One region of the Exiguobacterium sp. s16 genome, then DNA from elsewhere that is predicted to be linked to it. Evidence: riboswitches for the same ligand, from Rfam matches in the RefSeq annotation. Region 1 holds a riboswitch; the other holds the start of a gene.
The links. Region 1 has a riboswitch for S-adenosylmethionine ahead of KNP86_RS03945 (methionine ABC transporter ATP-binding protein). Riboswitches for the same ligand answer to the same signal wherever they lie in the genome.

Region 1 (4,214 bases):
TTCAACGTCCGTCTTGAACTCCAAATTTTTCGGATTGTCGACGATGTCTGAAACCGTCGCGTCCGTCGTCTTGCCTTCTGCGAGCGTGAGTAAGCCTTCTGATTGGAGCATCGTGAGGATTCGTCCGTGGTCAGCGACTGACGAACTCATGATGATTTCAGCGCCTTCTGGCAGCTCATCGAGTGATTTGTAGTCTTGTGAGTAGACACCAATCGGCTCGATGTGGACGCCGCCGGCTGATGCGAATTTGTAGTCTTTGTTCTCAGCCATTTGCGACTCGAGGTACGGCTCGTGTTGGAAGTAGTTCGCGTCGAGTTCGCCGTCCGCGAGCGTTTTGTTCGGGAGGACGTAGTCTTGGAACTTCTTGATTTCGAGCGTATAGCCCTTCTCTTCGTAGTCGTCTTGAATGTGCTCTAAAATCTCAGCGTGCGGGACGTTTGACGCACCGACGACGAGCGTCTTGTCATCGCCCGAACCTGATTCTGAATCTCCGCCGCAAGCCGCGAGAATCGTGAGTGCTGAAGCTGCTGTCAATCCGAGTACTGTTTTCCATGATTTCATTATAAAACCCCTCCAAATTTTCTATTTAGATCAAGCGGAACGCTTGTCAATTACTGATACGAGTCGATCGCCGATGAACTGGATGACGAAGACGATAACCAAGATTAAGACGGTCGCGACGAACGTGACGTCACTCTGTGAGCGCTGGAACCCTTCGAGGAACGCCAAGTTCCCGAGTCCCCCGCCCCCAACGACCCCTGCCATCGCCGTATAACCGACGATCGCGACGATCGTGACCGTGATGCCTGACACGATGGCCGGCAATGCTTCTGGGAACAACACTTTATAGACGATTTGCCATTTTGTCGCACCCATCGATTCAGCCGCCTCGATGACGCCGCGGTCGACTTCACGAAGGGCGAGCTCGACCATCCGCGCATAGAACGGAGCCGCACCGATGATGAGCGCCGGCAACGCTGCCGTCGATCCGAGCATCGTCCCGACGACGAGTAACGTGAACGGGATGAGCAAGATGATCAAAATGATGAACGGGATCGACCGGAACACGTTGACGATTGCGCTGATGACCGTGTAAATCGGACGGTTTTTCATCATGAGCGGTTCGTTCGTGACGTATAAGAGCATCCCGAGGGCGAGACCGATGACGAACGTCGCGGCTCCGGCGACGAGCGTCATATAGAGCGTCTCCCACGTTTGCTCGAGCATGACTTGCCAATCTACATTAGGAAACATCGCTTTCTACCTCCACTTCCACTGCCTGCGACCGGATTGAGGCGATGGCCCGCTCGACTTCAGCCGGCTCTCCGATCAATTGGATGAATAATGTCCCGAGGGCACCGACTTGTGACTGCGTCACGTTCCCGCCGATGATGTTGAAGCCGATGTCATGTTGCTTCAACACTTCTGACAGAATCGGTTGCTCGGCCGTCTCGTTCAAGAATTTGAGCTTGACGATTTGACCGCTCGGATAACGCGCTTTCAAGTGCTCGAACGTGAGCGACATGTCTTCGACCGCGCCGATCTGTTTGACGAACTCTTTCGTGATCGGCTGTTCCGGATGTTGGAACACCTCGGCGACTTGTCCGGTCTCGACGACCTTCCCGGCCTCCATGACGGCGACGCGGTGGCAAATCTTTTGGATGACGTGCATCTCATGGGTGATGAGGACGATCGTCAATCCGAGCTTTTTATTGATGCTGACGAGCAGTTCGAGAATCGAATCGGTCGTCTTCGGGTCGAGTGCGCTCGTCGCTTCATCGCAGAGGAGCACTTCTGGATTCGTAGCGAGCGCACGGGCTATCCCGACTCGCTGCTTTTGACCGCCCGATAGTTGCGACGGATAGCTGTCTTCCCGTCCGCCTAAGCCGACGAGTTCGACAAGTTCTTGGACGCGGCGTTTGCGTTCGCTGGCCGGTACCCCGATGAGCTCGAGCGGGAAGCTGATGTTCTCAGCGACCGTGCGCGACCATAATAGGTTGAAGTGTTGGAACACCATCGAGACGTTTTTACGTACCCCGCGTAGTTCCTTAGGCGTGAGCTTCGTCAGCTCGCTGCCGGCGACCACGATTTCACCGCTAGACGGTGCCTCGAGTCGGTTGAGCAAGCGGATGAGCGTCGACTTCCCCGCCCCTGAATATCCGATTATTCCAAAAATTTCGCCGCTTTCGATGGTAAGCGACACATCATCGACCGCCTGGACCCGACCGTTTTTCGTATCGAACCATTTGGCCACATTGCGTAGTTGAATCAATCCATTTCCCTCCTGACAACAAAAAAAGTACGCACGTTTGAGCAAACGTGCGTACTTTATCGGTACGGACAACGATTGCTCTCATCTTCCAAGGTTTACACCTTGCTGGAATTAGCACCATTTCGGATTGCTCCGCGGTTGCTGGGCGTCATAGGGCCAGTCCCTCAGCCTCTCTTGATAAGAGTGGTTGCGTATTTGATTAGCTTTATCATAGCGACACATTATTTTCATGTCAAACTATTTTTTTCAGACAAATTAAAAAAGGTGCCATCCGAGGATGACACAGAACGTAGCACCTTGAGTCACTGAAGGACAACCCATAGATGAACCTCTTTTGCCCGATCAGAGCATTCATCCTTATATGGGGGATTTTTACCCGATCATCACTCGGTCTTCGAACGGACCATGCAATTACGCGACCGGTGCCCCGACGCTTGATTTTTTTGGGGGACAATCGAAGGGAAGGTCCACCTGAAATCGCGTAAGCTCATGCAACGGTTGTTCGAAAACGTCTTGCTGACGGGAAAATCTCGACCTATGTTGTGTTCAAGTAAGATGTTGTAATGAATATATCATTCGTGAACTTTCTGTGTCAACTGATTATTTAAAATTTTCAGATTATTCTAATCATCCTATCTCATTTGACGAAAGATAGGACGTGCTGGACGTTTTGAAACGCATACAAACGATCGCGAACTTGGCCATTTTCCAGCTTCAATAGCGCCGGGACGCTCATGACTTGATACACCTCGAGCTCGTTCGGGATAAAGTTGGCATCGCGCTTTTCAATCTGGAGTTCGGGGTCGACGGCCTCGACGACCGAGAGCATCCGCTCGGCCACGGCGCATGTACCGCACATCGGGGCGTATATATATAAGAATCCGTCAGTAATCATTGTTCTCACCTCTCCTCTAAGTATATGAATCCGGACCGGTCGGTTCAAAAGTTGTGCTCAAATGGAAAATTCTGAACATTTCAACATTTTATATTGACGCTTGCTAGAAAGAGGCATAGTATGGTCATTAACTTTATTGCTTTTGTACATAACAGCATACCAGTAGAAAAGGACAGGTGAATCCCCAATGACGGAAGAGAAGCTTACCAGAAAACAGTTTTTGATGAACGTCTTGAACGGCCTCAGTCTTGCCATCCTCATCGCCCTCATCCCGAGCGCCTTGCTCGGTGAATTAACGAAAGCCATCTTACCTTATGTTCCGTCACTGCAGTTCATCTTAGATGCGACGACAATCGCGATGCGTCTCTTACCGGTCATCATCGGTGTCGCCGTCGCCATGCAGTTCGGACGCTCGGCACTCGAGGCCGGCACGATCGGCATCGCGACCCAAGTCGGGAGCGGCGCCATCCGCATCGAAGAAGGGGCGTTCCTCATGGCTGGAATCGGTGACGTCATCACGGCCGGTGTGACGGCCGCTCTCGCGACGTTCCTCGTCATGCAGTTGTCGCCACGCTTGAAGACATACACGGTACTCGTCTTACCGATGACGGTCATCGTCGTCGCCGGAGGAATCGGGGCGTTCCTGCTCACTTACATCTCACAAATCACCACATACGTCGGGACGATCATTATGACGATGACGGAACTGCAGCCGATTGTGATGGGTATGTTGATCGCGATGGCGTTCTCGCTCATCATCGTCTCGCCAATCTCGACGGTCGGCATCGCCACAGCGATCAGTCTGTCTGGTGTCGCGGCCGGGGCCGCCAACTTAGGGGTCGTCGCCGCCGGCTTCGGTCTCGCCATCGCCGGCTGGCAGATGAACGCGACGGGAACGTCGATCGCCCACTTCCTCGGGTCACCGAAGATTCAAATGGCGAACTTCGTCCGTCGTCCGATCATGATGTTGCCCGTACTCGCCAATGCGGCCATCCTCGGAGCGCTCGCAGGCATCCTTCGGATCGAAGGCACGCCGATCAGTGCCGG
Region 2 (4,214 bases), 490 kb from region 1:
GACGAGCAGATTGCCGACGAGACCGCCTTTTAGCTTTTTGATGCCGCCCCCGATGATATTCGGGAGCAAGCCGAACCGTTTCGTCAACTGGGCGAGCACGGCCTGTTCACTCTGATGACCGATGAACGACAAGTTGACGAGCATCCCGTGCGTGCTCAACTCTTCGACGACCTCTTTCGGGACATCGAGGTTCGTCTTCAAGAACTTGCGTGTCGTCGCATGCTGCGGGTCCGAGAACACGTCGAGCACGTCCCCTTCCTCGATGATTCGGCCGGCCTCGATGACCGCGACCCGGTCACAGATGCGCTCGATGACTTCCATCTCGTGCGTGATCAAAAAGATCGTCAGTCCGAGCTCGCGGTTGATGTCGAGCAAGAGGTCGAGGATCGACTCGGTCGTCTCCGGGTCGAGCGCGCTCGTCGCCTCGTCGCTGAGCAGGATGTCCGGCTCATGCGCGAGGGCCCGGGCGATGGCGACACGTTGCTTCTGTCCGCCCGAGAGTTGCTCGGGATAATGTTTCCGATGGTCCGTCAAGCCGACGATGTCGAGGTATTTGTCGACGCGAGCACGGATCGTTGCCTTGTCGAGACCTTCAAGCCGGAGCGGGATGGCGACGTTCTCTTCGACGGTCGCCGTCTTGAGCAGGTTGTAGTGTTGGAAGATCATTCCGATTCGATGGCGGAGTTTTGAGAGCCCACGTTTGTCGAGCTTCGTGATGTCCTGCCCTTCGATCTCGACCTGGCCCGACGTCGGGCGTTCGAGCAGATTGATCATGCGGATGAGCGTGCTCTTGCCGGCCCCGCTTCGGCCGATGATGCCGAAGATCTCGCCTTTCTCGATCGTGAGCGAGACGTCGTCGAGTGCGGTGACAGCACCTTTATTTACCGTGAACGTCTTCGTGATTCCTTTAAGTGCGATCATAGGCCCTCCTTAAAACGCCGGGACGATCGAGCCGTCGAACGTCTCTTCGATGAACGTCCGGACCTCGTCCGAGTGATAGTACGACTTGAGCGTCGCGACGACCTCGTCATCCTTGTTGTCGGTACGGACGACGACGTAGTTCGGATACGGGTTGTCGACCGTGTCTTCGTGGAACAAGGCGTCCTCGTTGATTGACAGGCCGGCACCCATCGCGAAGTTCGTGTTGATGGCCGCGAGTGCGACTTCCGGGAGCTGGGTCGGGAGCTGAGACGCCTCGAGCTCGATGAATTCGAGGTTGAGCGGGTTCTCGGCGATGTCGCGTTTCGTCGCCTTGTCCGTCAAGCCTTCCTTCAGCGTGATGAGGCCCGCTGTCTCATACAGACGGAGTGCGCGCAGCTCGTTCGCCGGGTCGTTCGGGACGGCGACCTTGTCGCCTTCTTTCAAGTCCTCAATGTCGGTCAACTTTTCCGAGTAAAGACCCATCGGGAACGCGACGGTCTTGAACACGTCGTCGATCTTATAGCCTTTGTCGGACTTTTGCAGTTCAAGGAATGAGAGCGTCTGATAACTGTTCACGTCGAGACTGCCCTCGGCGAGCGCCGTGTTCGGGGTGTTATAGTCGTTGAACACTTTGATGTCGAGCTCGAGGCCGTCCTCGGCCGCGAGTTCTTGCACTTTTTCGGCGATTTGTTGGTGTGGACCCCCCGTGACGCCGATCGTGAGCGACTCCGTGCTGAGCGATTCGCTCGCGTCCGATTGACCGCACGCCGAGAGTGCGATAGCGGCGAGTAGTGAAGTTCCTACGAGTGCTGTTTTCTGTTTGATGTTCATCTGTTTTTCCTCCTCCAAAATGAAAGCCCGCTACTCATGAAGAGTGGCGGGCACGACAAGACAAAGTCGGACACGCTCATCTCCCAGACGTTCCGTCTGTTGGAATTAGCACCATGATCATAATGATCTGGTTGCCGGGTTTCATAGGGCCAGTCCCTCCACCACTCTTGATAAGCAATCGGTCTATTTAATTGTTATCATCTTACTTTCAATTCTTTTATTTGTAAATAGAAAATTGCAAATTTTCAAATGTTATTTTCAGAAAGTCTTTATCGAGCGGCTTTGGCAACTGTTGCAGCTCGGTCTCCGTCATGACGGAGTCGACCAATACCGGGATCTCGCTCGACCCGACCCCGAGCGTCTCGAGCGTCGTCGGGGCACCGAACTTGCTTAGCCAAGCCTCCAAATACGCGGTATCGGCCGAGCACCGCAACCGCTCTTGGACGATCAAGCCGAAGCCGACCTTGTCCCCGTGTAAGAAACGGTGCGTCGACTCGAAGCGACTGAGAGCGTTATGGACCGCATGGCCCACGGCGACCCGTGTCCCGGCGTCACCAAATCCTCCGACGGCACCTCCGATGGCGAGCACGTGATCGACCGCGAAGCGGACGTCATCACTATACGACTCAAAAGCGTGCTCGCTCAAATCAAGTTCGACGAGACGCCCGCACTGCTGGGCCAAGACGAGCCCGGTGTTGACGCCTGCGTCGACCGAGCTGTCACCGCTCAAGTAACGGGCCTCGTAAAACTTCGCGACCGTGTCGATGACACCGGCTCGGAAATATTCATATGGAGAGCGCGAGATGACCCGCGAGTCAACGATGACCCGTTCGATGACGACGCGGAACATGTCGTAGCGGTCGTAGCTCCCGTCCTCCCGATAGACGACGCTGAGAGGCGTGAACGCCGCACAGTTCGAGGCGAGTGTCGGGACGATGATGAGCGGCACGTTCTGTTGATAGGCGACGAGTTTGGCCGTGTCGACGAGCTTCCCGCCCCCGATGGCGATGAGGACATCGACGTCTTCAAAAATCAGCCGTTCGACTTCCTTGTCCGTACACTCCCCACGGAACGTCGTGGCCGGATAGTCCGTGATGGATGGATGGACGGCCCGCACGACTTCGTACCCGTTCTGACCGCGCAGGACGTGGGCACGTCGGCCGTCGACTAAGTCATCAAGACGGTCGAGCGCGTCATCGGCGTGGTCATATTCAAGGACGGCCTGACGAATCATGCCCGCACCTCCTCATAGGCGGCAAACAACCGCTCGATTCGTTCGACGGCCTCATCGATTTTCGGCTCGGGCGAGACGAGGCCGAAGCGGACGTATCCGTTCCCTTCTGAACCGAAGAAATAGCCCGGTGTGACGGCGACTCCTGCCTCGTACAATAACTTACGCGAGAACGATTTGGCATCGCCCTCGGGCACTTTCGCCCAGACGAAGAACGAACCCTCCGGCGGCTCGACGGCCCAACCGGCCCGGTTCAACCCATCGATCAGGCGATCACGCCGTGCCTCATAGAGTCGGGCCAAATCGTCCCGGATGGAGCGTGGGGCCTCGAGCGCGGCGACAGCCGCCGCCTGGATGGCCGAGAACACGCTGACGTGGACGTGGTCCTGATACGTATTGATCGCCTCGATGATGTCCGCGTTCCCGATGGCAAAGGCGACGCGCCAACCGGACATGTTGAACGCCTTCGACATCGTATATACCTCGATCCCGACTTCTTTCGCCCCTTTCGCCTGCAGGAAGCTCGGCGGGACGTGTCCATCAAACCCGATGCTGCCATACGCGAAGTCATGGACGACCATCAAGTCCCGCTCCTGGGCGAACCGAACGGTGTCATCAAAGAAGGCTGGTGTGGCGACGGCCCCCGTCGGATTGCTCGGATAGTTCAAGTACATGAGTTTCGCCCCTTCCGTATCGAGCGTCTCATAGTCAGGGAGGAAACCGTGCTCCTCGCGTAAGATGAGATCACGGACAACGGCACCGGCGAGTCGTGCCCCAGAGATGTAGTCGGGATAGCCCGGGTTCGGCAGCAAGATCCCGTCCCCTGGCTCGAGCACACATTGCGGCAACGTGATGAGTCCGGACTTGGAACCGATGAGGATCGCGACTTCCGTCTCGGGATCGACTTCGACGCCGTACTCATTCAAGTAAAACGTCGCCACCGCTTGTTTCAGACGGGCCTGACCGCGGAACGGACCGTATTGGTGGGTCGAGGCATCAAGGAGCGCCGTCTGAAGTGCGTCGCAGATTGGGGCGGGCGTCGGCAAATCCGGCGTCCCTTGACCGAGTCGGATGATATCGCGACCGGCCTGTTCAAGTGCTGCGACTTCATCGGCGAGTCCGACAAAATGTTGGGGTGGTAAAGTTTTAAGTAAGTGTGAGCGTCTGTCTGTCATGAATAGTCCTCCTATGCAAAAAACACCCCTTTCCGCGGAAAGGGGTGTCGAGATAC

Region 2: it holds a riboswitch for S-adenosylmethionine, as region 1 does, so the genes downstream of both, KNP86_RS06430 (MetQ/NlpA family ABC transporter substrate-binding protein) here and KNP86_RS03945 (methionine ABC transporter ATP-binding protein) in region 1, are expected to answer to the same signal.

The regions. Positions count from the first base shown of each region.
Region 1 is NZ_JACSLM010000002.1:79,405-83,618, reverse strand. It holds gene KNP86_RS03955 (MetQ/NlpA family ABC transporter substrate-binding protein) at 1-561, opposite strand, end outside; gene KNP86_RS03950 (methionine ABC transporter permease) at 592-1,254, opposite strand; gene KNP86_RS03945 (methionine ABC transporter ATP-binding protein) at 1,244-2,272, opposite strand; SAM riboswitch class I at 2,351-2,456, opposite strand; gene KNP86_RS03940 (thioredoxin family protein) at 2,910-3,167, opposite strand; gene KNP86_RS03935 (PTS sugar transporter subunit IIC) at 3,355-4,214, shown strand, end outside.
Region 2 is NZ_JACSLM010000002.1:567,494-571,707, reverse strand. It holds gene KNP86_RS06435 (methionine ABC transporter ATP-binding protein) at 1-921, opposite strand, end outside; gene KNP86_RS06430 (MetQ/NlpA family ABC transporter substrate-binding protein) at 931-1,752, opposite strand; SAM riboswitch class I at 1,826-1,929, opposite strand; gene KNP86_RS06425 (iron-containing alcohol dehydrogenase) at 1,970-2,986, opposite strand; gene KNP86_RS06420 (aminotransferase class I/II-fold pyridoxal phosphate-dependent enzyme) at 2,983-4,158, opposite strand.